Regions from separate parts of the Paenibacillus sp. FSL L8-0502 genome, predicted to be linked through region 3. Evidence: riboswitches for the same ligand, from Rfam matches in the RefSeq annotation. Region 3 holds a riboswitch; each other region holds the start of a gene.
The links. A riboswitch is a leader RNA that binds a small molecule or an ion and turns the genes downstream of it on or off. The one in region 3 is predicted to bind glycine.
Positions count from the first base shown of each region.

Region 1: linked by a shared signal. The riboswitch ahead of gcvT (glycine cleavage system aminomethyltransferase GcvT) and the one ahead of sdaAB (L-serine ammonia-lyase, iron-sulfur-dependent subunit beta) in region 3 are both predicted to bind glycine.
Region 2: linked by a shared signal. The riboswitch ahead of NSQ57_RS19020 (sodium:alanine symporter family protein) and the one ahead of sdaAB (L-serine ammonia-lyase, iron-sulfur-dependent subunit beta) in region 3 are both predicted to bind glycine.

Region 1 is NZ_CP151958.1:4,203,476-4,213,763, reverse strand. Features, by position in the region: gene gcvPA (aminomethyl-transferring glycine dehydrogenase subunit GcvPA) at 1-246, opposite strand, end outside; gene gcvT (glycine cleavage system aminomethyltransferase GcvT) at 373-1,473, opposite strand; glycine riboswitch at 1,650-1,841, opposite strand; gene gcvH (glycine cleavage system protein GcvH) at 2,142-2,534, shown strand; gene NSQ57_RS18260 (PTS mannitol transporter subunit IICB) at 2,962-4,440, shown strand; gene NSQ57_RS18255 (BglG family transcription antiterminator) at 4,522-6,600, shown strand; gene NSQ57_RS18250 (PTS sugar transporter subunit IIA) at 6,597-7,031, shown strand; gene NSQ57_RS18245 (mannitol-1-phosphate 5-dehydrogenase) at 7,028-8,173, shown strand; gene NSQ57_RS18240 (DUF454 family protein) at 8,388-10,288, shown strand, end outside.
Region 2 is NZ_CP151958.1:4,371,208-4,381,495, forward strand. Features, by position in the region: gene NSQ57_RS19000 (extracellular solute-binding protein) at 104-1,387, shown strand; gene NSQ57_RS19005 (sugar ABC transporter permease) at 1,421-2,296, shown strand; gene NSQ57_RS19010 (carbohydrate ABC transporter permease) at 2,319-3,146, shown strand; gene NSQ57_RS19015 (iron-containing alcohol dehydrogenase) at 3,295-4,467, shown strand; gene NSQ57_RS19020 (sodium:alanine symporter family protein) at 4,525-5,943, opposite strand; glycine riboswitch at 6,104-6,198, opposite strand; glycine riboswitch at 6,217-6,293, opposite strand; gene NSQ57_RS19025 (glycoside hydrolase family 1 protein) at 6,459-7,916, opposite strand; gene NSQ57_RS19030 (LacI family DNA-binding transcriptional regulator) at 8,130-9,101, shown strand; gene NSQ57_RS19035 (PRD domain-containing protein) at 9,335-10,177, shown strand.
Region 3 is NZ_CP151958.1:433,718-444,005, reverse strand. Features, by position in the region: gene NSQ57_RS01990 (DUF6359 domain-containing protein) at 1-824, opposite strand, end outside; glycine riboswitch at 1,151-1,244, shown strand; gene sdaAB (L-serine ammonia-lyase, iron-sulfur-dependent subunit beta) at 1,367-2,056, shown strand; gene sdaAA (L-serine ammonia-lyase, iron-sulfur-dependent, subunit alpha) at 2,046-2,945, shown strand; gene NSQ57_RS01975 (Ig-like domain-containing protein) at 3,106-5,442, opposite strand; gene NSQ57_RS01970 (serine hydrolase domain-containing protein) at 5,659-6,819, opposite strand; gene NSQ57_RS01965 (hypothetical protein) at 6,984-7,445, opposite strand; gene NSQ57_RS01960 (non-oxidative hydroxyarylic acid decarboxylases subunit D) at 7,517-7,741, opposite strand; gene NSQ57_RS01955 (non-oxidative hydroxyarylic acid decarboxylases subunit C) at 7,784-9,202, opposite strand; gene NSQ57_RS01950 (flavin prenyltransferase UbiX) at 9,231-9,821, opposite strand; gene NSQ57_RS01945 (LysR family transcriptional regulator) at 9,982-10,288, shown strand, end outside.

The sequences.
Region 1 (10,288 bases), 2.0 Mb from region 3:
ATGATCATAAATTCCTGCGCCAAGAAAGCTGGCATGTGTGTCTGTATTGGCATTGTGTCCGGCCAGCTCGGTCAAGTGACGGGTTAAGGCTTTCTCATCGAGTCGAGAAGAAAGAGGGAGTTCCCCTTGATATCGAATGGCCTCTGGAATGTCACTGAATAAATCATCAATGGATGATACACCGACCACACGCAGCATTTCGGTTTGATCCTGTTCAGTCATAGGGAGATAACGATGCTGCTTCATAGGTTCTGGCTCCTTTCGAAAAGCAAAATTTTAAATCCGTAAATGAGCTAATAAAAAAGTGTGAGATGAAAACCCGGAAATACATATCTGACATGTTTGCTTTATAGAAATAAGGAGAGTTTAAGATCAGCGTGGGCGCTTATAAAAGGGGGCTGCCACCACCTCGGCACGCAGGCGTTTGCCACGAATCTCAACCTCCAGTGGTGTGGAGAGGGCGCTAAAACGACTGTCCACCAAGGCGAGGCCCAGATTACGCTTCAAGGAGGGCGACTGAGTCCCCGTTGTGACCTCACCGATGTGTTGTCCTTCTGCGAATACCGGATAATGGGCGCGTGGGATACCGCGGTCCATCATTTCTAGCCCGATCAATTTACGAGGAACCCCTTGTTCTTTTTGACGCTGAAGTGCTTCTCTACCGATAAAATCTCCTTTATTCAGCTTGACGAAGAAACCCAGACCGGCTTCGAGTGGTGAAATTGTGGCAGATAACTCCTGTCCGTATAGCGGCAACCGAGCCTCAAAGCGTAGTGTATCGCGAGCACCAAGTCCAGCGGGAATCAGCCCATACGACTCACCGGAACGAAGCAAACCCTCCCATACGGCGGGTGCTTCCGCGGCAGGTACGTAAAATTCAAAACCGTCTTCGCCCGTATATCCGGTTCGTGAGACGAGTGCTTTTGCTCCGAACAATGGCACGTTCTCATGAAAGTGGAAAGATGCCAGATTCGTAATATCCGTATCTGCCACGGCTGCGGCAATACGTGCTGCTTCCGGTCCCTGCAATGCCAGCAATGCTATTGCATCAGACACATTCTCCATGTGAACGGATGCAGGCACATGACGAAGTAACCAATCCCAATCCTTATCAATGTTGGAGGCGTTCACAACGAGCATGTAGCGTTCCGGTCCTTTGCAGTAAACAAGCAGGTCGTCTACTACACCTCCATCGGGGTAACACAGGAGTGAATATTGTGCCTGACCTGGTTCCAACTGGCTGACATCATTCGTGGTCACCCTTTGTAGAAAAGCTTCGGCCTCTTTGCCTTCAACCAAAAACTCACCCATATGCGATACATCGAATAAACCCGCACGTTGCCGGACGGCCTCATGCTCCTTTTGAATGCCGCTAAACTGAACGGGGAGCTCCCAGCCTCCAAAGTCAATACAACGAACCCCAGACTGCGTCCCGTAGGATGAATATAGCGGTGTTTTTCGCAAATTAGTCATGTTTCCACTCCTATCCGGTGTAATCGGCTAAACAAAAAAGACAGGCCGAAAAAAACGTATAGACAGCAGTCTATACTCTTTTTTCAGCTCTGTCCTTGATACCAGAAAGTTACCCCGGTATGTACCGGGTTTCCTCTTGGGTGATCCGCTCCAATAGCGAATGCTCTCCAGAGATGCGTCCGGCAGAGGTCCTTTTGCCTGAGAGATTCACCTGCAATGCAGGCTTACTCCTTCGGCGCTACCTTCGGGATCAGCAGTATATTACCTGGCTTTGCAGATAACAACTTGATCCGATTCGCGTGCACAACTGTCTCACAAGCGGCAACAGCTATGCGAATCTTTTTGGCAGTCTCTCCCTCTGCGTTCATCCGCGTTTGCAGTTGTCGGGTGTTTCTCAAAGTATTTGCTATAACCCATTAATACGCAAATTCATTCAAAATGTCAATAAAAATGTCATCAAAAACAATAGAAAAAACATTTAATATATAAATAAGGATATGTAAGCGTTTGTTATAAATTATTATATTTTTATATAGAGCGCTATAGGAGGTAATATGAAGTATTTTTGTTAGTATTATTGACATGAGTGTTCTTATTGTCATAATCTTAACCTGTCTAATACAGGTGAGCAAATGCGATTTTATTCATATGGAAGTGAGGGGAACAGAATGGGTGAAGTGAAGCAGCAACTTTGGTATACAGACGAACATGAGTGGGTTCAGCGGACAGAGAATGGAACGGTGCGGATTGGTATTACAGACTTTGCACAGCACCAACTGGGTGATATTGTTTTTGTAGAATTACCTGAGGCGGGAGTAACGATTGAGCAGGGAGCGGAGATCGGTACGATTGAATCGGTGAAGACGGTATCCGACCTTTTTGCTCCGGTGACGGGAACCATATTAAAAGTGAATGAAGCGCTGGAAGGTACACCTGAGCTAGTGAATGAATCTCCATATGACAAAGGTTGGATGGTAGAAGTAGAGATGGATAAAGATGTGGAGGAATCATTGGGCAAACTACTGTCGGCGGATCAGTATGAGCAGTTGATTTCGGAGTAATAAATAGAGCAATGCAGCATGAAATAATAGCGTGTTATTCGGAATTTTATATTGATTTTTAATTGAATAAGAGCATCGTTAGTTTGCTCGATTTTTGTATAAAATAGTCGCTATGATTTGACGTAGCGGCTATTTTTTTGTCTTTTTTATGAAAACGTAATTACGTGTGTTGTTCTGATATAGTGGGTTGTCCCCATATAGGAATCATACATAATCCAGCGCGGTTTTTCGACTAATTTCTATAGCTACAGGTCATATTAAGAAGAATTATGCAGGTATAATATCTTCCTGGATAATTTAAATTTAAATGTTGTCATCAACGTTCATGACGAAAGTACGTTTTCATTTCGTTGATGAAGATAGCGCTGTCATTTAGTATGAATTTTAAGAAAAGGTAGTGATGCTTACCTACAAGGAGGATTTGAATATGAGTACATTGGACGCAAAGCCAAGTTCAAAAGGAGGCACTCGTGTCGCCGTACAGCGTTTTGGCCGTTTTCTTAGCGGTATGGTTATGCCCAATATGGGAGCCTTTATTGCGTGGGGGTTGATTACGGCACTCTTTATTCCGACCGGATGGTTCCCGAACGAAGGTTTTGCACAGTTGGTTGATCCGATGAAAAATTATTTGTTGCCGCTGCTGATTGGTTATACAGGGGGCACGATGATTCACGGACAGCGTGGAGGTGTGATCGGTGCCATCATGACGATGGGTGTCATAGTAGGAGCCGATATCCCGATGTTCCTGGGCGCGATGGTAGCTGGTCCGCTGGCTGCGTGGATATTGAAGAAGTTCGACAAGGCCATTGAAGGCAAAGTCAGATCAGGCTTTGAAATGCTGGTCAATAATTTTTCGGCCGGGATTATCGGTGCCATTCTAGCACTGCTTGCCCATGTGGCGATCGGCCCGGTTGTACAAATGATCAGTCAAGTGTTGTCGGCAGGGGTACAGTTCCTCGTGAACGCGGGGCTATTGCCGCTTGTCAACCTCATTATTGAGCCCGGAAAAGTATTATTTTTAAACAACGCGCTGAATCACGGAGTATTGAGTCCGATTGCGTTGGAGGAAGCTGCAAGAACAGGCAAATCCGTACTGTTCATGCTGGAATCCAACCCTGGGCCGGGGCTTGGTATTTTGCTGGCCTACTGTCTGTTCGGCAAAGGCTCTGCGAAGTCGTCAGCTCCTGGCGCAGTCATCATTCATTTTTTCGGCGGGATTCATGAAATTTATTTCCCTTATATTTTGATGAAGCCGATTCTGATTCTTGCAGCTATAGCTGGCGGTGTTGTGGGAACCTTCTGTTTCATGTTGACAGGTGCCGGACTGGTTGCTGCTCCTTCACCGGGTAGTATCATCGCCTATTTTCTAATGACGCCAAAAGGTGGATATTTGCCAATGCTGAGCGGGGTGATCGCTGCTGCGGTCGTATCCTTTGCTGTTGCAGCAGTGTTACTCAAGACAGGTAAGCAACAAGAAGAGGGGCTGGAGGAAGCTGCATCTCGCCTGAAAGATATGAAAAATCAAAGCAAGAGTGCCAGTGCTAACGCCACTGTAATGGAAGATAACCACGAATCTGATCGTGCTGCCGAGATTGTCGCAGATCGAACGCTCAAGGATAAATCCGAAGTGAACAAGATTGTCTTTTCCTGTGATGCAGGTATGGGTTCAAGCGCGATGGGTGCCTCGATTTTACGCAAAAAAATGAAGCAGGCGGGCGTAGGCGTAACAGTTACGAATACGGCAATCAGTGAAATTCCACAGGATGCGGATATTGTCATTACGCAAAAAACGTTGACAGACCGGGCTAAAACAGTAGTCCCGAATGCTGAACACATTTCCATTGACAATTTTCTGAAGAGTCCTGAATACGAAGCGCTGGTTGAACGTCTGAAATCCGATTCTTAATCCCCGTCATAGTCAGGCGGACTGTATGCAGTGTACGTCTCCTGCTGGAGGGATGAGCTTGGGAAGGAACGGTATGCGCTTATGAATATTACGAAACGACAACGTGACATCGTGGAATATCTTCTGGAGCAGTCCAAAGAGGTTACTGCCGGGGAAATTGCCACGAAGATCAATGTCAGCACAAGGACGGTTCATCGGGAACTGGGCGCAGTCGAGCATTGGCTGGCAACTCATGAGGTGAAGCTGGAGAAAAAGTCAGGGATTGGTATCTGTATAGATGCAGACCCAGCTCAGCTTGTATGCCTGCGAAAGCAATTGCTGTATACGAATCCAGACGAATATTCGGCTGAGGAGAGAAAGATCGTGGTTCTCTGCATGCTGCTGGATACACGGGAGCCGATCAAGCTGCTGGCGCTGGCTTCAGATCTGAAAGTCACGGTAACTACGGTCAGTCATGATCTGGACGAATTACAAGACTGGATCGGAGATCGAGGGCTCGTGCTTGTCCGCAGACGGGGATATGGTGTCGAGATTACCGGACGGGAGATAGACAAAAGACGGGCGATTTCCGAGCTGGCCCTCGAACATTTGGATGAATCTGATCTGTTTTCCAGCCAGGGAGAGGTTCGTTCTGTGACTCGTGTCTCCGACAAATTGCTGGAGATGATTGGCAGAGGGAACTTGCTGATCGTGGAAAAGGCCCTCTGGCAGCCCCATGAAAAGTGGCTGGAAAACATGGTGGAAAGCAAATATATGGAGTTGCTGATTCAGATTTGCGTTTCGCTGGCACGTCTACGACTCGGGTATGTTATGGATCCTCTTCTCTCCTATTTAAAAACAGATTCGGATGAGAATATCATGCTGCGTACAGCTATGGTAGAACGCATATGCACAGAATTGTCAGCGGCGCTGGATATTAACTTTCCGGACCCGGAACGATCTTATTTCAGGCTGCTGTTCCGTGATGCCGAGGATCATTCTACCCGGCTGCTGCCGCTCGATGATCTTGTACTGCTGGAGTCGGTTCATGAGTTGATTCGTCGTGTGGAGGAAGAAACAGGCACGCCATTGGAAGAGGACCGTGTTCTGCGTGAAGGACTGATTGCCCATATGGCTCCGGTATTCAAACGTTTGAAGGAAGGCAAGTCGATTCGTAATCCCCTCCTTCAGCAAATCCGCAAGGATTACAGCAGCTTATTCGACTCAGTGAAAAAGGCTGCGGCGGACATGACAGAAATGAAAGTCCCTAATGAAGAGATCGGATTTCTGGTCATGCATTTCGGCGCTTCGCTGGAGCGGCTGCGACAATTGCGGCGGGAGGTGCGGGCCATCGTAGTCTGCACGAGCGGCATTGGTTCATCCAGACTTCTGGCAACAAGGCTCGCCAAAGAGCTGCCACAGATCAAAATTGTGGATAGGGCCTCATGGTACGAGGCGGCGCGGATCCCCAAGGAGGATTATGATCTGATCATTTCGACAGTAGAGCTACCGCTTGAACCAGATCGCTATCTTAAGATCAGCCCGCTGCTGACGCAGGAGGAGAGTGATCGCCTGCGTCAATTTATCCAGCATATTACACTCAATCATCCCGATGACCATCAGCAGGAACAGGTCGTTCAGCCCGGTCAGGACATGGAGTGGCTTACCGGTCTGCGGAAAAGTCTCGATGAAATTGTACACATTGTACAGCAATTTCAAGTGTATCCGCTGGAAAATCAGGAGATGGATATGGCGGCGACCGTAGAGGCTATATGCATGTTGGAGGCGGGGCGGGGGAATGTTACAGAGCCTTCTGCGGTTGCTGCACAACTCATGGAAAGAGAGCGCCAAGGTAGTCAGGTGATCTCTGATACCTCCATTGCTTTAGTTCATACGCGCAGCCACTACATTCGAAAGCCTTCGCTTACCTTGTATAAGCTGGCAGAGCCGCTGTTGGCGGATACAGGCGAACAGGTAGAATGCGTGCTGCTCATGTTGGGACCTCGTGAGCTGCCGAGAGAGAGCTTGGAGGTATTGAGCGAGATTAGTGCATTACTCTTGCAGGAAGACATGGTTACGCTACTGGAACACGGTAGCAGGGATCATATTGTCAATTATATATCGAGTGAGCTAGCTGAATTTTTCCACAGTAAATTAGGGACAGGGAGGAACCTACCGTGAGTATTATGACGATAGACAAAGTAAAAATGAATGCAACCGCCAAAGACAAATATGAGGCGATTCGTATGGCTGGACAAATCCTGCTGGATGCAGGACATATTTCAAGTGAGTACATTGACAAGATGCTGGAACGCGAGGAGATCGTGTCCACCTATATCGGGAACGGGCTGGCTATTCCACATGGCACCAAGGAATCCAAGACGCTTATTCAATCCACAGGCATTTCCATCGTCCAGTTTCCGCAAGGCGTAGATTTTGGGGAAGAAAAAGCATACATGGTAATCGGCATTGCAGCACAAGGCGGCGATCATATGGAGATTTTGACGAGTATTGCTGTGGTGTGTGCAGAGGAAGAAAACATGGAGAAACTTCGCAACGCGGTGACCCCACAGGAAATTATAGATCTGTTCGAAAGTGAGCTGGAGCTATGAGAGCCGTCCACTTTGGAGCAGGAAATATCGGTCGCGGCTTTATCGGATTGATTCTGTCGCGTGCAGGCTATGAGGTTGTCTTTTCAGATGTCAACGACACCCTTGTATCCGAGTTACGCCGTCGTAAACAATACACCGTAGAATTAGCCAATGATACAAAGGATACGGAGCTGGTCACGAATGTGACGGCGATTGACGGCAAGGATGCAGCGGCTGTAGCCGATGCGGTAGACCACGCAGATCTGGTAACGACCGCGGTAGGGGTCAGCATCCTCAAGCACATAGCAGCAGGTATTGCGGAAGGAATCAAGCGGCGGGTAGAGCGAGGAGCAAGGCCGCTACATGTGATTGCCTGTGAAAATGCAATCGGAGGTAGTGCGCAACTGAAAGAGCATGTTTTTGCGCTATTGGATGAGGCGACCCGTGCCAAGGCTGAGGCTTCGGTGTATTTTCCAAATGCTGCCGTAGACCGGATTGTGCCGATCCAGCAACACGAGGACCCGTTACATGTGCAGGTAGAGCCTTTTTATGAGTGGGTGGTGGATCGTTCGCAAATGGCATCTGAGCATGAAGAAATCGAAGGTATCCTGTACGTGCAGGATCTAGAGCCTTACATTGAACGAAAGCTGTTCACGGTAAATACGGGACATTGCGTGGCAGCTTATCTTGGTTATACCGCAGGTTATGCTACCATTCAGGAGGCCATGAAGGATAGCAAGGTGGTGGATTCGATACAAGGGTCACTGGAGGAAACGGGAGCGGTGCTTGTGAAGCGCTTCGGTTTGAATCAAGAGGAGCATAGGAAGTACATCTCTAAAATTTTGGATCGCTTCCGCAACCCTAATCTAATAGACGATGTTACTCGGGTCGGACGTTCACCATTACGCAAGCTGTCTCCCAATGACCGTCTTGTACGTCCCGCGCTCCAAGCGCAGGAATATGGCATTCCGACGGATCATCTGGCGTTAGGAATGGCTGCTGCCTGTAAATTTGATATTACGGAAGACCCCGAGGCAGTCGAGCTTCAGCAGGTGATCCGCAACGAAGGGCTGGGTGTGGCGCTGACGCGTTATACTTCCATAACCGCAGACCACCCGTTACATCGGCAGATATTGGAGCAATATGATATTATAAATTCATAAAACAACCGATTACTAACATTAAATTTCGATAATCCTCTTGAAGACAAAGCATCCACATCAACACTAGCGTGTTCTGTAGAGATGTGCTTCAAGAGGATTTTTATATGCGTGATTTACATCACATAACAACCTGCTTAAATTGTTTATATTGATAATGATTATCATTATCTATAAAATGAAACCATTACTATTATAACTATTAGGGAGGATTATAGTGAAACCGATCTATATTACCTTAGGGTTTTTATTTTTAGCGCTTGGAGTTATTGGTGTAGTGCTACCGTTGCTACCGACTACACCGTTTCTGCTGCTCGCGACCTTTTTCTTTATGCGGGGGTCCGAAAGGATTCACCAGTGGTTTTCGAATACCTCTCTGTACCAAAAGCATCTAGAGAGTTTTGTTCAAACAAGGTCGTTGAAGCTGTCTACGAAAATCACGACATTGGGCTTAGCGTCAACGATGCTGATTATAGGCTTTATTTTCACCCCTAATGTGTGGGGCAAAACGCTCATCGTCTTGGTCATCCTTTTTAAATATTATTACTTTATATTCCGAATCGGAACAGTGAGAAACGCTGCAGCAAAAATAACACCATCATCTTCACCTGCACCTACTCCAAAAAAAAAGTCTAAAATGGTCGACAGCCGTCTGCTCGGTCTAGTGGAACATTCTCGAAAATATATCGTATGGGGTGTGCTTGTGCAGTGGATCGGTCTTTTGGGGAGTATAGCCGCTGTGTTGTCTATGGCCTTTGTTATGCAGCAGGCATGGGAAGGACAAGTGACTCGCAAGCTGATTCTATCTATGACGGTCATTGTTATTGCTGCTATTGCAGTTCGCTGCCTGAGCAATTATGCAGCCAGTATGTTATCCTATCGTGCTTCGGTAAATGCTAAAAAAACGCTGCGCTCGCAAATTTACAGCAAGTTGCTGAAGATAGGGCCCGCATATACAGATCATACCTCCACCTCGGGGGTTATTCAGGTTGCTGTAGAAGGGGTAGAGCAGCTTGAAACCTATTTCGGTAGATATATGCCTCAGCTATTTTACAGTCTGCTTGCCCCTGTAACGTTATTCATTACCCTCTCTTTTGTCAGCTTCAAAGCAGCCATTATACTATTGATCTGCGTTCCCTTAATTCCAGTGTCGATCATTGTCATTATGAGGATGGCTAAAAAGCTTTTTCGGAAATATTGGGGTAGTTACGTCAATTTGGGCCACAGCTTTTTGGAGAATGTGCAAGGTCTGACTACGCTCAAAATGTACGGAACAGACCAGGATAAACATCAGGAAATGAACACAGCAGCTGAAGATTTTCGCAAAATGACGATGAAAGTGCTGACTATGCAGCTTAACTCCGTGGCCATTATGGATCTTATCGCATTTGGTGGTGCCGCTGCGGGTGTACTGGTCGCGGTAAGCGAATATTCTTCTGGACGAATTGGCTTGGCAGGAGCAATCATCATTGTTTTGCTGTCGGCAGAATTTTTTATTCCTCTGCGTCTTCTGGGTTCTTACTTTCATATCGCCATGAACGGAATGGCTGCAAGTGACAAAATATTCCAAATGTTGAGCACAGAGGACCTTATACAAGGACAAAAAAGCATAGAAACCACAGATATTCGACTGGAACAGGTGAGTTTCGCCTACGACGAAAGAGATACCTTACGAAATGTATCCATGGATATTCCCCAGGGCAGCTTTGTATCCATTGTTGGGGAATCAGGCTCTGGTAAAAGTACGGTAGCCGGATTGATTGTTGGGCATCACGAGGGGTATCGAGGAAGCCTGACGATTGGAGGAACCGAGCTTACCGATATTTCGGAAAAAAGTCGCATGCGTCATATGACCTGGATCGGTTTTAACAGCTATATTTTTAAAGGCACCGTGGAAGAAAATTTAAAAATGGGCAATGAGCACGCGGATGAGCAACACATGCTGGAAGCTTTGCGACAAGTGAAGCTGTATGATTTTATCCTCTCAGAAGGAGGTCTGGAAGCAGAACTGGAAGAGCAGGGAGCCAATCTGTCAGGAGGACAGCGCCAACGGCTAGCACTAGCCAGAGCATTGCTGCATGATAGTCATGTGTACATTTTTGACGAGGCCACCTCTAA
Region 2 (10,288 bases), 1.9 Mb from region 3:
AAGGCAATGCACATAAATGGGTAACAGCTTCATATGATGGAGCTAAACCATTTACAACTTGTTTAGCAGGCAGATTATCTCAGACAGCAAGGAGGGAAATGATGTGAAGACAGTACAATGGTTGGTATTATGTCTTGCTTTTCTCACTATGTTCAGTGCTTGTAGTGGACCCTCGTTCTCTGAAAGTCAATCATCTGAAACTAATTTGTCAAATGGAAAAAAGATAACGCTTACATTATGGTATTGGAACCGTTCCATTGATGATGAACTACTCGCCCAAGCGGAAAAACACTTTCCCAACATTGAATTAAAAACTCAAAAAATAGGTGGTGACTTCAAAGCTAAACTGAAGACAACGCTCGCAGCTCGTTCTGGTGAACCAGACATCGTAGCTCTGAACGACTGGATGGTGGAGCTATTTCCAAGTGCGGATCGTTTTTATGATTTAAGGGAGCTCGGAGCAGACCGCCTAAAAGATCAATATTTGGAATGGAAATGGAATCAGGGGATCACTCCTGATGGTAAAATGATTGCATTTCCCATGGATACTGGGCCTACTGCCCTCTTCTATCGAAGCGATCTATTTGAGCAAGCAGGCTTGCCTAGTGATCCTGAAAAGGTTAGTGCCTCGATCCGCACATGGGATGATTACATGGCAGCCGGAGAACAACTTCAGCAGAAATTCGGAAGCCGTTCGTTTTTGGCCGATAATATTGTAAACGTTTACAATCAAGTGCTCGCTCAGCATACAAACCTCTACTTCAAGCCGGATGGCAGCTATATTGGCAATCAATCTCCTGACATCCGTCTGGGCTGGAAAACCGCTGTCGATTTCCACAAGAAGCATCTGCTCGCCAATGCGGATGGCTGGACTCCCGAATGGAACGCTTCGGTCAATAACGGCAAAATTGCCTCTTTTGTAGGGGCTGTTTGGATGAAGCAAGTTCTCACAGAGGCCGCGCCGGATACAGCGGGCAAATGGAGAGTCGCCCGTGCTCCTGGAGGAGACGGCAACCTGGGTGGTTCTTTCATTTCTATCCTCAAATCCAGCAAACATCCCAAAGAAGCCTTTGAAGTCCTGACCTGGCTGCAAAACCCGGAACACCAGTTGGAAGCCTACCACAAAATCGGACTGTTCCCGTCCACTCCCGGTGTCTTTGACGATCCTATCATGGGAACACCCGAGCCTTTCTTTGGAGGTCAGGCCACCGGACTCATCTTCGCCGCCTCCGCACAAAATGTGAAAAGCAGCTATTTCGGCGAGCGCTATCCTGTCATCCACGGCATTGTGACCCGTCGCCTTGCTAATGTCGCCAAACAGGATGCCAATTCCGATGTATTATGGACGGAAACCATGGAACGAATCGAACGGGAATTACAGCGATAAAAAAACAAAATTCAAAAAAGGCGTGTGGACAATATGCTGAGAGAAATCTGGAAGCACCGTGCCGTTTATGCTGCGATCTCGCCGTTTTATCTGCTGTTTGGCATCTTTGGACTGTTTCCGATTGGTTTTTCATTATACCTGGCGTTTCACAAATGGGACGGAATCGGAGACATGACCTACAACGGCTGGGGCAACTTTCGCTACCTTGTAACAGATCATGAATTTTGGCAGGCTGTAGGCAACACCTTTGTGATCTGGGTGTATGCAACGATTCCAATGCTATTCTTCGCACTGATTATTGCCTTCCTGCTTTATGCCCCTTTTGTGAAAATGCGCACCTTATGGCGAGTTGGATTCTTCCTGCCCAATGTGACGTCTATTGTGGCTGTTGCCATCATATTTGGTGCCTTATTTGCCAACAATTTCGGATTTCTCAACTACCTTCTGCAACTCTTGGGACTGCCCATGGTTCAATGGCTGAATGTGCCATGGGGTATCCAAATTGCCATTTCTTCTATGGTCGTATGGAGATGGATGGGCTATAACGCAATCATCTATCTGGCCGGACTTCAGAGTATTCCGCATGTGCTGTATGAGGCCGCCAAAATAGACGGAGCAACCGGAGCGCAAGCTTTTTTCCGCATCACTATCCCCATGCTGCGCCCAGTCATTCTGTTTACGGTCATTACGTCCACCATCGGCGGTATGCAACTCTTCACCGAGCCACAGGTCCTGGTCGGTAATGACGGCGGTTCCGGGGCAAGTGGCATGACCATCGTTTTATACCTGTACCGCGAGTCGTTCATTAACAACTATTTTGGATATGGTGCAGCCGTCGGATGGGGCATGTTCCTCATCATTGCTCTATTCTCCATCATCAACTGGAAACTTGTTCGAGGTAAAAAATAACGATGGGAAGGAGCTTCACAACATGATGCAGACACGTGCAAAATCCTTTGTTTTATATGCCGGATTGTTGGTGGGAATCATCCTGTCGATGTTTCCATTTTACTGGCTGATCGTCATGGCAACCCGTACAACTTCAGACATCTATCGTTTTCCACCGCAATTGTGGTTTGGTAGCCACTTCTTGGATAACATAACGAGAGTATTGCAGCAGATTAATTTTGCCGGAGCCTTTTTTAATACCCTTTTTGTAGCCGGTTCTGTTACCCTATTGGTTCTGTTTTTCGATTCACTGGCAGGTTTTGCATTCGCCAAGTTTGATTTTCCGGGCAAAAAAGTGCTATTTATCGTTCTGCTAGCTACAATGATGGTCCCTTCACAACTTTCGCTTGTCCCCTCCTTTGTCATGATGGCCACCTTTGGATGGGTAGGTACGTTCAAAGCGCTTATTATCCCGGGGATGGTAAATGCCTTCGGCATTTTCTGGATTCGTCAATATGCGGAAGAATCCATTCCAAAGGAGCTGCTGGATGCGGGGCGGATGGACGGATGCAGCTTTTTTCGGCTGTACTTGAATGTAGCACTGCCTATTCTACGTCCTGCGTTCGCTTTTCTCGGCGCGTTTACCTTTATAGGAGCCTGGAATGATTATTTATGGCCGTTAATCGTCTTAACGGATGAGCGTAAATTCACACTCCAGATTGCACTGTCACAATTAAACGGGATATACAATACGGATTATGCGATGGTCATTGCGGGCACCCTGCTTGCTGTACTGCCACTTATAATTTTATTTCTTTTCATTAGCCGCCAGTTTATTTCCGATCTTGCCGCCGGAGCGGTCAAAGATTAGATTTATTTGAATTCCCTTATTCATTTCATGTATAATAGTTAATCGTCATTTCAAATAGCTTACATGGTAAAGTTAGGTATTCAACAGGCAATCAGGTTAAGCGATTTACGATTTGAACATGAACTATGAACTGAGGGGAACTTTCCAGATGAACAAATTCACATATTATAACCCCACCAAATTAATATTTGGAGACAATCAAATTGAAGAACTGCAGCAGGAGCTGCTGAATTACGGCAAAAATATTTTACTGATATACGGAGGCGGAAGTGCCAAGCGAAATGGTCTGTATGACCAGGTATTAAACGCGTTAGAGCCGCTACATCTTAACATTCATGAATTGTCCGGCGTAGAGCCGAATCCGCGCTTGTCCACCGTTAAGAAGGGCATCGACATTTGCCGAAATGAAAACATCGACTTCTTACTTGCAGTAGGCGGCGGAAGCGTTATTGATTGCACCAAAGCCATCGCAGCAGGGGCTAAATATGACGGCGATGTGTGGGATATTATCAACAAAAAGCACATGCCGACCGAGGCTCTACCATTCGGCACCATCCTCACACTCGCCGCCACCGGTTCAGAAATGAATCCGGATTCTGTCATCACCAACTGGGAAACGAACGAAAAATACGTATGGGGCAGCGCGGTGACGCATCCGAAGTTTTCGATTCTGGACCCAAAAAACACCTTCTCTGTGCCACGTGATCAGACGGTATATGGCATGGTGGATATGATGAGCCATGTGTTTGAACAGTATTTTCACAATGTTAAAAATACACCGTTGCAAGATCGTATGTGCTTTTCCGTGCTGCAAACCGTGATCGAAACTGCACCTAAACTGCTGGAGGATTTGCACAACTACGAGCATCGTGAAACGATTTTATATGCCGGAACGATTGCTCTTAACGGAACACTGCAAATGGGCTACTTCGGGGACTGGGCTTCGCATACGATTGAACATGCATTATCTGCTGTATATGATATTCCTCATGCTGGCGGTCTGGCGATCCTATTCCCCAACTGGATGAGACATACGGTCGATCAGGATGCTGCACGCATGAAACGGCTGATGCTCAGCATGTTTGACTTAGACACCGTAGATAAAACAGATAGAGAAATCGCTTTGGAGGGTATTGACCGTCTTAGTGCATTCTGGACAAGTCTCGGTGCCCCTTCCACCCTGGCCGATTACAATATTAATGATGAGCAATTGGAAAAAATTGCAACCATTGCAGCCCGTGAAATGGAATATGGAGGCTTCGGTAATTATAAAAAGCTGAATCAAGAAGATATTTTAGCTATTTTGCGTGCATCGTTATAACATTCAAAAGGGAGTGTCCTCAAGCCTGTGATGGCTGAAGGCACTCCCTTTTGGAATTTATGAATTAACCGTGTGTCCCTTTTCTTCTACTTGAATAGCTGCCCCTACACTGGCACCTGCAAGAATGCCCTTTTTCTTACTAGAATTCAGAGAATCCATATAGATTCGGGTTTCTGCAACGACAATGCCTGACAAACCAAGCAGTGCAATCAGGTTCGGGAAAGCCATCATTGCGTTAAAGATATCTGCCAGCAGCCAAATGGCTTCCAACTTGATGAACGCACCTCCTGCCACAAGTGCGATGAACAAATAACGGTATGGTTTAATCCATTTGACACCCAGTAAATATTCAACACAACGTTCCCCGTAGTAATTCCAGCCCAGTATCGTTGTGAATGCAAATAAAATAAGGCTAATCGTCACGAGTTCTGCACCAGCCGGAAAGGCACTGGAAAACGCATGCTGGGTCATCAGACCTCCATCGTCATTTCCACTCCATATTCCCGTAACCAGCAACGTAAATCCCGTCAGATTACAAATAATCATCGTATCGATAAATACGCCTGTCATGGATATCAACCCTTGTTCTGCAGGCCATTTCGTCTTAGCAGCAGCTGCTGCAATTGGCGCACTTCCCAAACCGGCTTCATTAGCAAAAATACCTCTGGCAACTCCACTTCGCATCGCCAACATAATCGTCGCTCCGGCAAATCCACCCGTTGCAGATGTGGTCGAGAAGGCCCCTTGTAATACTAAAGCAATCGCATGAGGAAGCTCTCCTGCAAACTTAATGAGTACAATTAAGCAAACTACGATATAGAGCCCCGACATGAATGGAACAATCTTTGTGGATACCTTGGCAATACTTTTGAGTCCTCCAATCGTAACAACAGCAGTTAACACGGAAATAATGATCGCTGTAACTACCGTTGGCACTCCAAAGCTACTTTCCGTCGAAGAAACGATAGCCTTTACTTGCGGAAAAGTACCGATTCCAAATAGGGCTACAAGAACACCAGAAAAGGCAAACAACATCGCCAGCGGCTTGAAACGGCGGCCAAGTCCATTTTCAATATAATACATCGGACCACCCGAAAATTGTCCGTTCCGGTCTTTAACACGGTATTTAACGGATAATAATCCTTCCGCATATTTGGTTGCCATCCCGAAAAAAGCTGCAACCAGCATCCAGAATAATGAACCGGGCCCACCCAGCTTGATCGCTGTCGCTACGCCAACAATACTTCCTGTACCTACAGTAGCTGCCAGTGCCGTACTCAATGCACCGAAGCTGCTTACATCTCCGCTACCTTCGTCCGGCGCTTTACCAATTAGCTTGAGCGCCAAAGGCAATCGAATAACCTGAAGCAGCTTCAAGCGGATCGTTAGCCACAACCCCGTGCCCATCACGAGAATAAGAAGCGGCGCTCCCCATATCCAGCTGTCAATCGTTTCTAACACATGTACCAAATTCATTTTCAACCCGCTCCTCCAACATATTAGAAAACAAAAAAGAGTCAAATCAGCTGATTCGACTCCTGGAGAGGTTAAAGGCACGAAAAAATACAACCATCTTGTGCAGGTTTCTGCCTCTAATAGCTCATAAAAAAGCCTAGGGCATTCCCTGTCACAGGTTATTCGCGTCTCTGTCCTTTTGCCTGAGAGTTTAAGCAGATGTTCTCTGCGGTGCACCTTCGGCGCCCAATTAAGGGTCTCTCCAGAGTTCTGTCCGTTTACGGTCCCCGCTTGTGGCTGTAAACAGCCTAAGCACCTGAGAGTTTTGCCCCTTCGGTCGGAACTTTCGTTCCATCTCCCGCAAACATCAACCAGACATATGAAATTTTTATTCATTATACAGAAAACTTTCAGCTTATTACAAGTGAAAAGTTTGTGAAGCCCTCTGAAATATTATTATGTCTATCAAAAAAGCGGGTACAGCAGATTGCATCCTTAGGATGTCCTCTGCTATACCCGCCCGAGACGATATGAAATTACAATTCTTCACCATTGGTTGCTATCACATTTTTATACCAGTTAAAAGAGTCTTTTTTGGAGCGTTTGAGCGTTCCGTTACCGTCATCATCCAGATCAACGTAAATAAATCCGTAGCGCTTGGACATTTCGGAAGTAGACATGCTCACAAGGTCGATAGGGCCCCAGTTGGTGTAACCAATCAGATCAACACCGTCGGCAATCGCTTCCTTCATTTGGACAATATGCTGACGCAAGTAATCAATGCGATACGTGTCATGCACAGAGCCGTCCTCTTCCACCTTATCATATGCACCCAAGCCATTTTCCACGATGAACAGAGGCTTTTGATAGCGATCATAAAACGTATTCAGTGTAACACGCAGGCCGATCGGATCGATCTGCCATCCCCAGTCGGAGGATTGCAGATACGGATTTTTCACGCCGCCAATCAGGTTTCCTGCTGCTTTCTCGCCTTCTGGACCTGCCGATACGGTCAAGGTCATGTAGTAGCTAAATGAGATAAAATCAACCGTATTATTTTTCAAAATTTCGTCATCGCCGGGTTCTGTCTGGATCACAATATTATTTTCTTCAAAATAACGATTCATATAGTTGGAATATTCCCCACGGGCATGCACATCCGTAAAGAATAGGTTCATCTGATTTTCATGCTGGGCTTTCAGTATATCCGCTGGGTTACACGTATGTGGATAGCTTTCTATACGTGCCAACATACAGCCGATCTGAGCACCCGGGATGATCTCATGTCCCCGTTTGGTTGCCAGTGCACTAGCTACAAATTGATGATGCAATGCTTGATATATCGCTTGCTGTTTGTTTTCTACACGGTCAATAACCACACCGCCACCGGTGAACGGACTCATGGTCATTACATTGATTTCATTAAAGGTCAGCCAGTATTTTACTTTATCCTTATAGCGTGTAAACACCGTTTCGGCATAATTGACGTAATGCTGTATGACTTCACGACCCAGCCAGCCATTATACTTCTGAGTCAGACCTAGCGGTGTTTCATAATGTGACAATGTTACCAAGGGCTCAATATTATATTTGCGCAGCTCATCAAATACATTGTCGTAGAATTGCAATCCTGCTTCATTCGGCTCGTGATCATAGCCATTCGGGAAAATCCGCGACCAGTGGATGGACATACGAAATACTTTAAAGCCCATTTCAGCGAACAATGCAATATCTTCTTTGTAGTGGTGGTAAAAGTCCACACCTTCACGTTTTGGGAAACGGGCATTGACTTTGCCTGCCAAAATGTCTTCGAGTCGCTCGGACGAAATCTCTATAGCGTGATCGTTCTTACGTTCCGCTTTGGGTACATAAGCAATCATGTCTGCGCTGGACAAGCCTTTTCCATCTACGTCAAAAGCACCTTCCAATTGGTTGGCTGCAGTTGCCCCGCCCCACAAGAAGTTTTTCGGAAATCCTTTTAGCATCTTCGTCATGGTATAAAGACCTCTTTCCGTATATAAGATTTTTACTTTGGCCTAAGTAATCCCATCAAATGCTGCAAATGTGAATCCATACCTAACGGTAACCGTTCTCCTTTGAAATGCATTGACAGATGCTTTAAAATAGACGTAATGCCCTCATAAGCATCCTAATTGTTGTAACGCGTTTCATGTCAAGTATTTTTTTCTTATGTGAGGAGAAGCTCCATGTCGAATCTTGATCAAATTGCAAAACTGGCGGGCTTTTCCAAGGCTACGGTATCCAGAGTATTAAATCAGTCCCCCCATGTCAGTCATGAAACAAGAGCTAAGATTTTGAAAATCATGCAGGAATTAGATTATGTTCCTAATCGGAATGCCATTTCCCTATCCAAGGGTCAGACGCTTCAGATTGGTATCATCACTTCAACGATTAATGAAATTGTTCTTGCTTTTCTGGACAGCTTTGTAGAAATCGCCGGACAATATGAATTCCAGACCATTATTTATACTTCGGGAGAAGACAAAAAGAAAGAGCTTCAAGCTTTTGAAGATTTAAAAAGAAAAAGAGTCGACGCGCTGGTCATCATTTCCTGCGTGAATGACACTGATTTTTTGAGTACCTATTGTAAATATGGCCCAATCGTGGCCTGGCAACGAATGGAGCATACCGATATTCGCTCCGTGGCAATGGATCAATATGAAGGTTACATGCTAGCACTAAAGCATTTGATACAAAAAGGCTATACTCGTATAGCCAATGCTTTTGGCCGTCCGAGCAGCATCAATACCCATAGCAGACAACGAGCCTATGAACAGATCATGAGTGAGCACAATCTGCCAGTGTTGCAACACTGGAATCACTCTTCAATTTATAATATCCGTGATGGCGAACAGGTCGTACGGGATTTGTTACAGCATCGGGGGGAATTCCCAGAGGCTATTTTATGTGCTAACGATTATGTAGCCGTGGGCATTCTCTGCGAAGCACGCAGACAACGGCTGAACGTACCGGGAGATCTGGCGATTGTTGGGTTTGATAACACGGAGCTGTCGCATACGTTGGGGATTACAACGATTCAAAATCCCATCATGGCTCAAGCACAAAATGCCTTTTTCATGCTTTCCCCCCAGCTGATTGGACGCCAAATGGAGCTTCATTCGCTAGAGTACAGCCTCATTGAACGTACGACCACATAAGGTAACGCTTTACTTGCAAATTAGGCAAAAGGGCCTTGATATAAAATCTTTTTTGTCGAAACAGAATAAAAAATGTTGAAATCGCTTTTTTTTGTGCTACAATAGCACTATATCGAAGGATTGTGACCGGTGATGCGGGCAATGCCTGAGTTCAATTCAGTACTATTGCTAACAATAGTATTGAATTGTGCTTAGGCATTTTTTATTGGTAAAGGATGGGAGGGGGAACTTCAATGATTATTGAGAAGGTGCTCAATAACAACGTCCTATTGACTAAAAACGATAAAGGCAAAGAGGTCATCGTGATGGGAAGAGGTATTTCCTTCAAAAAGGTGGCTGGCGATCAAGTCGATGATGATAAAATAGATAAGATTTTCATGTTAAATGAAAACGAGTTCACGGCCAAACTAACCGAGCTGCTGAACGATATTCCTGTATCTCATCTGGAGGTCGTGAATGAAATCGTAACCCATGCAACAGAAGTGTTGGATACGGAGTTAAGCGATAATATTTATTTAACGTTGACCGACCATATTCATTTTGCCATACAACGGCAAGAAAAAGGACTGGCACTCCAAAACGCGATGCTGTATGAAATTAAACGCTTTTACAAAAAGGAATTTGCAGTTGGACTGGATGCTCTCCAAAAAATTGAAAATACGCTCGGAGTAAAATTGGGCGAAGATGAAGCGGGATTTATTGCATTGCATATGGTGAATGCACGGATTGACGGTAACGAAATGAAATCTACACTGAAAATGACCGAGATTGTCCAACATATATTGAACATTATTACGTACCATTACGGGATTGTGCTGGATGAGTCTTCTTTTAGCTATTCGAGATTTTTGACACATTTGCAATATTTTGCGATGCGAGTGATTCGTAAAGAAGTCATTCACAGTGGTGAAGAATTTTTGTACAACCAGGTGAAGCAGACGTATACCGAAGCTTTTGCTTGTGCTCAAAAGATCAATGAGTATCTGGAAAAAACATACGATCAATATTTAAGCAAGGATGAATACGTATATCTAACTATCCATATTCATCGGGTTACTGAGCGTAATAACATATAAGACTAATAACTTCATACCCCTCATCGTTCATGGATTGTGACTGGTAAGGCAGGCAAAACCTAAACTGATGGTGAAATCGACGTTCCTCTATAGGAGAGAGTGCGCAGTTTT
Region 3 (10,288 bases):
TAATGATCGGAGATGAAGAAGACGCTCCCTCCGTTATTCACGTATTGCAGCAGGGCAGCCTGCTCGGATGCCTTAAAGGCAACATTCGCTTCACCAATAATGAACACATCATATTGGCGCAGCTTGTCATAGGTTATGGCCTGCTCTCCATAAGTAAAAGGAATGGGACGATTTAATGGGTCTACCGTAAAGCCTACATTACGCAGTCCATTGGCAAAGTCGGAGAAGGCGCCTTCAATGACCCAATCTGCTGCACCAGCGGTCTGTGCGTGCGTATTATCGAACAGCACCTTTTTGCCTTTTCCATCCGGCAATGTAGTACCGGGTTGACCCGGGTTGCCAGGTTCAGGTTCACCAGGTTCCCCTGGCTCGCTTCCGTTCACCAGTTCAACAGCGCTTGGGCTTTTCACTCCACCAAAATTATTGTAGGCGCCAAGTGTACCCGTCACACGGATTTTGCTGCCGATCAGCTCAGGATGGCCTGACAGTCCAAATTGCCCTCTGTACGCGGATGTCAGCTGTACATCCAATAGATTAGAAGTGCTACGTTCATTAGCCTGGTCAGCAATCAGTACGTTAAAATCATTCGCAAACGGAGAAGAAAAGTTAGCCGTTTTCGATCCGGTAGCATGTCCGACGATATAACCTTCTACCGTCACCGTACCTCCACTGCTTTGGCCCTGAAGTGCTTCGGCTACTGTCAATGCTCCCTCTGCCTTGACCTGACCGAACGGAACGAAGATCCCGATCAGCAGTGAAACGATCGCTGCTAGATGCAGCATCCCTTTTAAGCGTGAACCTGTGAACCGCAAGCCTTTTACCATACGTCAATATCCCTCCTATGATTTCCATAAATGTACTTGTCCTCTATCAGATTAGCCGCCAATCTTCTAATTCCTTCCTGATTTCATCCGTAATTATGTAAACTTTAATCTTTTTTATTGGAAATGCACCTGTTTATGTAAAAATTAAACCCTGTGATTGACACCGAGCACGTCATACATTACGCTAAGAAAGACATGTAGAACGGTATACGCGAATGAAGATGACGGGAGAGTCTGTCCAGGGGGCTTACACTCTGGCGGCACCGAAGGAGCAAGACGCCAGCACCCGGCTGGCGGATAATCTCTCAGGTCCATGTATCGTCATCTGACGCAACTCTGGAGAGAGCGCAAGCCACCCAAGGGGTAAGGCGGTAAGAACACCGCACGAAACTCTCAGGTAACGAGGACAGAGATAAGGGAAACTTCCTTATCCTGTCCTTTTTTGTGCTCACATTGTGCGTCAGCATTAGGAACCGTCATAACCGCGCAAAGACGCGGAAATACCATATAGTATGGTATTAGAACATACAGGGGGCCACACCATGCGTTTCAAAGATGTATTTTCTATTATCGGCCCGGCCATGACCGGACCTTCCAGTTCACACACCGCAGGCGCGGTGCGACTCGCACGCGTTGCCCGGCACTGGCTCGGGGCGCAGCCTGACCGTGCCCGTATGACACTGTACGGCTCCTTTGCCGATACGTATAAAGGACACGGTACGGATCTGGCGCTCATCGCAGGACTGCTTAATTACGATACGGACGATCACCGGATTCCAGATGCCGAGCAATGGGCCGAGCAAGCCGGGATGACCGTGGAATTCGCCGTCAGTGGACTCCCCGCTCCTCATCCGAACACCGTCCGTTTCGAGTTGTGGAAGGGCGAGGATCAGCGCACACTGCTGGGCTCCTCCATCGGCGGCGGCAGCATCCATGTCCAGCAACTCAACGAATTCCGGGTCAATCTGACCGGGGAGCTGCCTACGCTGGTGCTTCTCCACTCGGATAAGCCCGGTACATTGGGCGCAATAACTTCAGCGCTGGGCGCGGCCCACATTAACATTGCCTATATGCACGTAGATCGCAAAGGCCGGGATGGTGAAGCACTCACCGCCATTGAAACGGACAGTTCTGCTCCAGCTGAACTGATTGCGGAACTGCGTTCTTTACCTCATATGTATGAAATTAAGATGATTAATTTGAAAAAAGGAGCTGAATCCGATGCGGTTTAGCCATCTGCATGAGATCAGCGCTTTATGCGCTGAAGAATCCACCACGATTGGCCGCTTGATGATTCAAGAGCAGGTACAAGAAACGAATACAACGGAGGAAGAAATCTTTCGCCAAATGTCTGATTATTATGAAATCATGAAGGAAGCCGTTCATCGCGGTCAGACACAAGACACCGTATCCCGCAGTGGATTGACGGGCGGCGACGGCAAGCGCCTGGCCGAGTATCTGCGGTCAGGGGAGACCTGCTCCGGTGATGCCTCCGCGCTCGCCATGGCTTATGCCCTCTCCGTGTCGGAGGTTAATGCATCCATGGGTCGCATTGTCGCCACTCCTACCGCAGGCTCATGTGGGGTTATCCCTGGTGTGTTCATCAGTGCGCAGGAACGGTTCGGCTGGGATGATGAGCATATGGTGAACGGCCTATTCGCCGCTGGAGCCATTGGCTACGTGATCGCCAACAACTCCTTCATTTCTGGCGCGGAGGGAGGCTGTCAGGCTGAGATTGGCTCAGCTATCGGGATGGCCGCTGGCGCTATGGTCGAGCTACGCGGTGGTACGCCTGAACAGGCTGTTCACGCCGTGGGCCTCGCTCTTAAGAACACGCTCGGCCTGATTTGCGACCCCGTCGCCGGACTCGTGGAGATTCCGTGCATCGTGCGCAACGGGCTGGGAGCCGTGACTGCGCTTGCCGCAGCGGACATGGCTTTGGCGGGTGTGCGCAGCGCTATTCCGTCTGACGAAGTCATTGACGTGATGCTTGAAGTCGGCAGCGCGATGCCGTCGAAGCACCGCGAGACCGCCAAAGGCGGCTTGGCTCAGACGCCGACTGGCAAGCGTTTGACCGAATCACTTACACGCAACGCATCAATCAAGAAGAATAAGTCGTAATTTCTAAGCTTTAAACCAATTACTTTTCCTCTATAAAACAAGGCGACTACCTCTCCCCTACATTGTCCTAGGGAAAGAGAATTCGCCCTTATAAAGAAAAGAGCAAGCATATCGTCGCTGGACGTATGCTTGCTCTTTTTCTTTTTAGTCGGGTTACAGATTACTGAACGGTTACCTGTATCTTCGTCATTTTACCTGCATATTTCACAGTAATTACTGCTTTGCCCTTGCCCTGTGCCTTAATGTTACCGTCTTTGACGGTCGCCACAATAATTCTGGACGAGGACCAGACAGCCGGTTTGGAAACATCCTTCTCCGACTCATCCTTATACGTGGCTGTAGCCGTAACCTTAGCCAGCTGTCCTGCCTTCAAATTCAAGGCGACTTCGTCTGTTTGCAAATATTTAAGCGTATCAACATCTACAGGTACGCTGATTATCTTCCCGCCGAACTTCGCCTGAATGTTAGCTTTACCGTAGCTGACCGCGGTAACCTGACCCTTTTTAACAGTGGCTACCTTATAATTGGACGTTTTCCATTCAGCTTGGGTTGTAACATCCTTTTCTTTACCATCGCTCGATTTAACCACAATCGCGATGGTTTTTTGATCTCCAGATTTGAGCGATAGCGCGATTGCATCCGCTTCAATCTTTTGCGCTACGTCCACTTCTACCGTAAACGTAATGTTTTGCTTGCCATATGAAGCAGTCACAGTTGCCTTACCACTACCATTCGCTTTGATCAAACCTTCGCTAACTTCAACCACTTTTACATTGCTAGTTGTCCAGGTGGCATCCTTGGTTACATCTGTTTTTGTACCGCCACTCTTAACTCCTGTTACTTTCAGCTGCTTCGTTTCCTGAGCACCAAGCGCAATTACACGCGAGTCTGTTTCCAGACGGTCTACAAGGCCCACTTGTACGTTAATTGTTAGTTTTTTGCCATTATAGGTCGCTGTAATAACCGCTTTACCAGCAGATTTACCCGTAATCGTTCCTTTGGACACAGAGGCAATATCTTCCGCGCTTGAAGCCCATTCTGCATCCTGTGTTACATCTTCCTTACGCCCATCCGCATAAGTAGCCGTCAAAGTTGCAGTATAGTCCTCATTAATATCAATTGTTGCCGTTTTGGAGGACAGAGACAGATCCCCGGGTACATTTACGGATACCGTAGCTGTAGCTGTTTTGCCGCCATAAGAAGCGGTGATGGTAGCCTCACCTGTTTTATAACCTGTGACTTCCCCCGCGCTGACAAAAGCGATATCTTCATTGCTGGACTTCCACTCTGCCTTACTTGTGATATCTTCTTCCGTACCTGTTACGTACGTTGCGGTCAGCTTGAGCTTTTTGGATTCCTTGGCATTCAAGCTCAGCTTGTCCTCGCTCAAATCCAGAAATCTAGAGGTTTCGACATCTGTCTTGATCGAAACGGTCTTATCTCCATACTTAGCGGTCACCGTTGCCGAACCCGCACCGATGGCCATAATCGTTCCTTTATTCACCGTTGCAATTTTTTCATCGCTTGATGCCCAAGTAGCTTTATCCGTGATATCCGTTACTGTTCCATCCGGGTAAACAGCAGAAACCTGTATTTTTTTAGATTCATCCAGACGGAGAAAAATATTGGATTCGCTGGCTTTCAGCTTATTCGTTTGATCGACATCCACCGAAATCGTAGCGGACATCGTGCCATATTTACCTGTAATTGTCGCCTTTCCCGCGCTATAGCCGGTAATGGTGCCTTTCAGTACATCCGCCACAGCTGCATTGCTGGAGCTCCACTCAGCGGACTCTGTCACGTCCTGTACCGATCCATCCGGGAACGTCGCTGAAAGTTTAACCTTCTCAGTATCCTTCAGCAAAAGAGAAACCTCTGATGAACTGACATCAAGACGTTTAACTTGCTCTACCTGTACAGCAATGGTTACGGTCTGCTGACCATATACGGCCTTAATATTGGCTGTACCTGCTCCCTGAGCGGTAACCAAACCGTTAACTACAGTTGCAATCTTTTGATTATCCGAGGTCCAAGTAGCATCACCCGAAACCTGAGCTGTTGTATTATCACTGTATGTCGCTGTCAAATCAACCTGTCCTGTACCGCTTGAACGCAAGTTCAGGCTTTGTACACTAGATGTCAGCGCCTTAACCTTTTTCGTTACATGTACCTGAACCGATTGTACCTTATCTTTATAGGTCGCAACCACGGTGGCTTCCCCTTCAGCCTTGGCCGAAACTGTACCATTATACACAGTAGCAATAGCTGTGTTATCACTTTTCCAATCCGTGCTTACGGTTACATTTGAGGTTGTCCCATCACTAAAAACAGCCGTAGCCGTCAATGCAGCTGTATCCCCCTGTTGCAAAGTTACCTCGTTAGACGAAAGGACAATCTTGGAAAGCACTGCTTCTGCTGCAGATGCAAACCCTGCATATGATGTAAAACTTGAAATCAGGATGACCAACGCCAGAAAACCGGACCATCTATTCTTCAAAATCTAATTCCCTCCCATTTCAAAACTTAAATTAAGGATTTCGCAAAATCCTTATACCTACGTTTTATGTCGTCATATGGAAAAGAATAGTTTAGGCTTCAAGGGAAATTTGGTCCTTATTAACTAGATCATTTCTGATAAAGATTTAGACATTACAATTTGTGTATCTTCAGGGCCATAGTGAAGAGTTTTCACAACAGATCCACAATCCCGCATTTATAAACAGCTATAAGCTGCCGCGCGAACTCTCAAATGATGGTACTCTTCCATATTGGGATCGAGCTGATGCATATATACGACGGAGAATTGTTCGCTCGGATCTATAGAAACCCAGGTGCCTGCCATTCCCGTCCAGCCAAATTCTCCAATCGAGCTGTTTGCATGCCCAGCCGCTTTATCCATTAACGTGCGCACACCAAGTCCATAGCCATAACCTGTATGGTATGAATTGGTGAAATCCGATAGTTGAGCTGTATTAAGATGATTGGTGCGCATTAAATCAATGGTTTTTCTCCCCAATAAGTTCACACCGTTTACCGTGCCGCCATTTGACATCATTTGTGAAAATGTGAGGTAATCTTTGACTGTCGAATATAAACCTGCGCCTCCGCCTTCATATATAGCATCTGGCTGATGATATTCATCCAGGAAACCCTCCATTTTTTCAAGTTTTCCGGCGTCTGTCCGTTGATACATGGAGGCCATCCGCGATTCAATATCTCCACGATAACGGTAACCTGTATTGTTCATTCCAAGTGGATCAAAGATTTCATCCTTTAAAAATTGTCCTACTGATTTACCTGAAATCACTTCAATAAGACCTGCAACAAAATCATGTCCATATCCGTATAACCAGCGTGTTCCCGGCTCAAACGCAAGTGGAACTTCAGAAAGCGCTTCAATTTCTGTGCGTAGGTCATATTTCCCCTGCTTTTCCTTTAATCCTGCAATGGCCTTCTGCATAGCTTTTCCTGTTTCTGAAGACTCGGAAGCGTAAGGAAGACCCATACTCATATTGAATATATGCTTAATTAAAATGGGATTCTCTGCCTTATCCACGTAGGTGTATCCGTTAGGAGCGGTTTTGAATACATGCGCATTACGATATTCGGGAAAATATTCATACAAGGGTTCATTCAACAAAAATTGCCCACGTTCGTACAGCATAAGTGCAGCCGCACAGACAACAACCTTTGTCATGGAAAACAAGCGATACACTGTATCCTCAGTGATTGGCTTTCCGGCTTCCAGATCAGCATATCCATGATACCCTTCATACAACACTTCACCATTCTGGGCAATGGCACAACCGCAACCTGCCGGCCCATTTACTATAAATTGTTGCAATAGCTGATCTACCTTGTCAAAACGAGACATATTCATCCCTCCTATTTTTCCTTCAAAAGAAACAAGCTTCCCCTCGCGCTCTAATTCTTGTTCCAACAAGTTCAGCGTGATTTCTTGTAAGCGCTTATTCCCTCGCATTTATTTTAACGGTAAACTTGGTAAATACATAGATTATTTATCATAATCAGATGGCTTTACATTAACAGCTCAGCCACCGTTTCCTTCCAGCGATGAATCACCGATTCCGGTTCCTTGAGACGAACCGTGACACCTGTCAAAATATCCGCATATTGGGCCGAATCCTCTCTGGCTGCAAAAACATGAGCCGCAAATCGCTCACGTACATGCTTGGCTCCGGGCAAAGCAGGCAGATGTTCCAGTGACAACCGCACATAATGCGCCTTCCCCCCGGTAAACACCGCAAGCGTCGCCTTCCCAGTGCGGATCATGTTGCCCGTCGTGGTTGTACCCGGCCATAGGGCCAGACGCAAATTCCCCTCGTCCAGCGCTACAACTTCGCCCACACTAATCATCGCTATGTGCGGCCACTGATCTTCCGTGACCGTCAGCAGCATCATGGCTTCATGCTGCTTGTTCTCCAATGCCTTGCCGTCCAGTAGCGTGAACAGTTCCTTACCGATCCTTGGTGTCTGCATGAAGTATAATCCCCTTTACTTTTGGCCTATAACTTCAAAGTACCATAATTTACGGCTACTTACGAACGACCCTATAACCGCTCTGGAATAGGAGGAACATGAGCAGCATTCGGAATATCTTTGGGGTTTACCTTGAACGCCGATTTATACTTTGCTGGATCCGTAATGCTATCCGGTTCTGAGGTTCGCCATGTGAACAGGCATACAGGGCACAACAAAACCTCCCAGGCATCTTTAACCGGCGAATGGGAAACAACTTCTGAACGATTGGACTCACAACGGGGACAAATATGCATCTGTCAGCACTCCTTTAATCTTTCTTTGTTTTTTAAAAATATTTAGCGAAGCATTTGGCTCAACTTTTTCTCCCATTCCGCTACACCCAGCGGGGAATCGAGCGGCTGCGAGTAATGGCCTCTAATATCCGGTGCTACAGGTGTCGTCGCATCCAGTATCATTTTGTGCGTCATACCTGCCGGATCAGAGCCGGGGTCAAGCGGTAAAATAGACAAGCCAGGAACAATGACAGCATCATGCTTTGGATGAAGCTTGGTGGATAAAGCCCACATGACTTGCGGCAGATTGAACGGATCGACCCCCTCGTCCACCACAATCACCAGCTTGCAATACCCCAATCCATGCGGAGTCGTTAACGCACGCATTCCCACAGCCTTCGCAAAGCCGCCATACCGGGTTTTCGTGGAAATAATAGCAACCAGCCCATGCGTATACATAGCATTAACGGCTACGATTTCATTAGGAAAAGCATCCTTAAGCTGCTGAAACAACGGTACACTTGTATTCACACCGATCATATAATCCGTTTCCGTCCAAGGCATCCCGATGTACAGATGCTCAAAGATAGGCTGTTTGCGGTGATATACACGATTAATCTGGATGACTGGCATCGCGCGACCGCCGGAATAGTGACCTGTGAATTCACCGAATGGACCTTCATACTCACGTTCACCTGCCAACACTTCGCCCTCCAAAATGACCTCGGCTCCCCAAGGCAGATCCAGATCTGCGTCCTTCGCTTTGACCACACGATAAGGCTCACCCTGAATGGCCCCAGCCATCTCATATTCGGATTGATCGTACAGCAGCGGTGTAGAAGCAGCCGTTGTAATCACAGGCTCACATCCGAGGGCAATAGCCACCTTCAGATTTTCGCCGCGTTCCTCAGCCTGACGGATATGGATCGCAATATCATGCTGTGGTACAGGCTGGATGCCCAAACGGTTCTTGCCTTTCACCTGCATCCGGTACAAGCCGACATTTTGCTTACCGTAGGTGTCCGGGTCATCTAGATCGCGTGAAACTAAAATCGCTTTGTCCAGATAAAATCCTCCGTCCCCCTGGTTCAAACGAAACAACGGCAAAATATCAAACAAATTAATATCCTCTGTAATCTCGACTTCATGAAAAGGAGCGGTTTCTTCCCGCTTCACGGGCACCGGAAATTGTTCATAGCGTCTGGCGAATTCAAAAAACTGCTCCTTCAGCGGCGTATTTTTTGGCATTCCCATCATAAGGGCATGATTGGGCCAGGAGCCCATCACATTCATTGCAATACGAGCATCCGTATATCCATAGATATTATTGAAAAAGAGAGCAGGTGTCTTATCACCAAGATTGCTTAATGCTTTGTTAGCTGCCGCCAGGTCTGGCTCCGGCTTTACCTCGTCGCTGATCGTGAGTAGTTGTCCCTCTTTTTCCAAGGTGTTTAGAAAATCGCGAAAGTCTTTATAAGCCATCATTCATTCTCCTTCGTCTTTCGATTTCTCAATTCTGGTGCAGTCTGGAGTCAGTTTGCTTCATTCCATCCCATCGTTTGGCTGCGGCTGTGACGATACCGAACTGATCTAATACGCGAAAAACAATATGATCTACCAATTCCTCGATACTTGCAGGATGATTATAAAAGGCAGGCATCGGCGGCAGGATCATCACGCCCATACGTGACAGCTCCAGCATATTTTCCAGATGGATACTGCTTAATGGTGTTTCCCTGGTCATGAGCAGTAGCTTCTTTCGCTCCTTCAGCATCACATCCGCTGATCGGGTGAGCAGGTTGTCCGCCATACCGATACGAATAGAGGCAAGAGTCTTCATGCTGCAAGGAGCGACGACCATACCGTCTACCCGAAAGGAGCCGCTGGAAATACGCGCAGCCTGATCCTTATACGAGTAGACTGCATCCGCCATTGCCTCCACTTCCTTCACCGTATAGCCTGTCTCATAGGGAATGTTCGCAATAGCCCACGGGGATAGTACCAGATGGCTTTGAACTCCAGCCTCTCGTAATTGTTGCAATATACGGATACCAAAGATCGACCCTGTCGCTCCCGATATTCCTACAATCATTTTTTTCATATGTCCCCTCCTTCCACTCCATCGTTTTATGTTCACCCATGCATTACTGTCAAAAATTATACGCCTGTTCCCTGCACACGAAAAATATATATAATATATGTAATACATACTTTAAAAGTATCCTAATTGAAGCGTTGTTTAGAAATAAGGAGGAATCCCAATGGATATGAAGCATCTGCATTACTTTTGTGTCATCGTGGAGGATGGGCAAATCACCAAGGCTGCCAGAACGCTCAACATGGCCCAGCCTCCACTGAGTCAACAACTCAAAAATATGGAGGACGAGCTTGGCGTAAAGCTGATTTACCGTGAAGGAAAGAAGTGGGAGGTTACCGAGGCCGGGTATACACTGTATACACGCGCCAAACGATTATTGGCTGAAATGGAGGACACCTGTAGAGAAATTGGGGAGTTTGAAAACAAAGTAACCGGCACACTTGCTATAGGCACGTCATCCGCCTGTATGT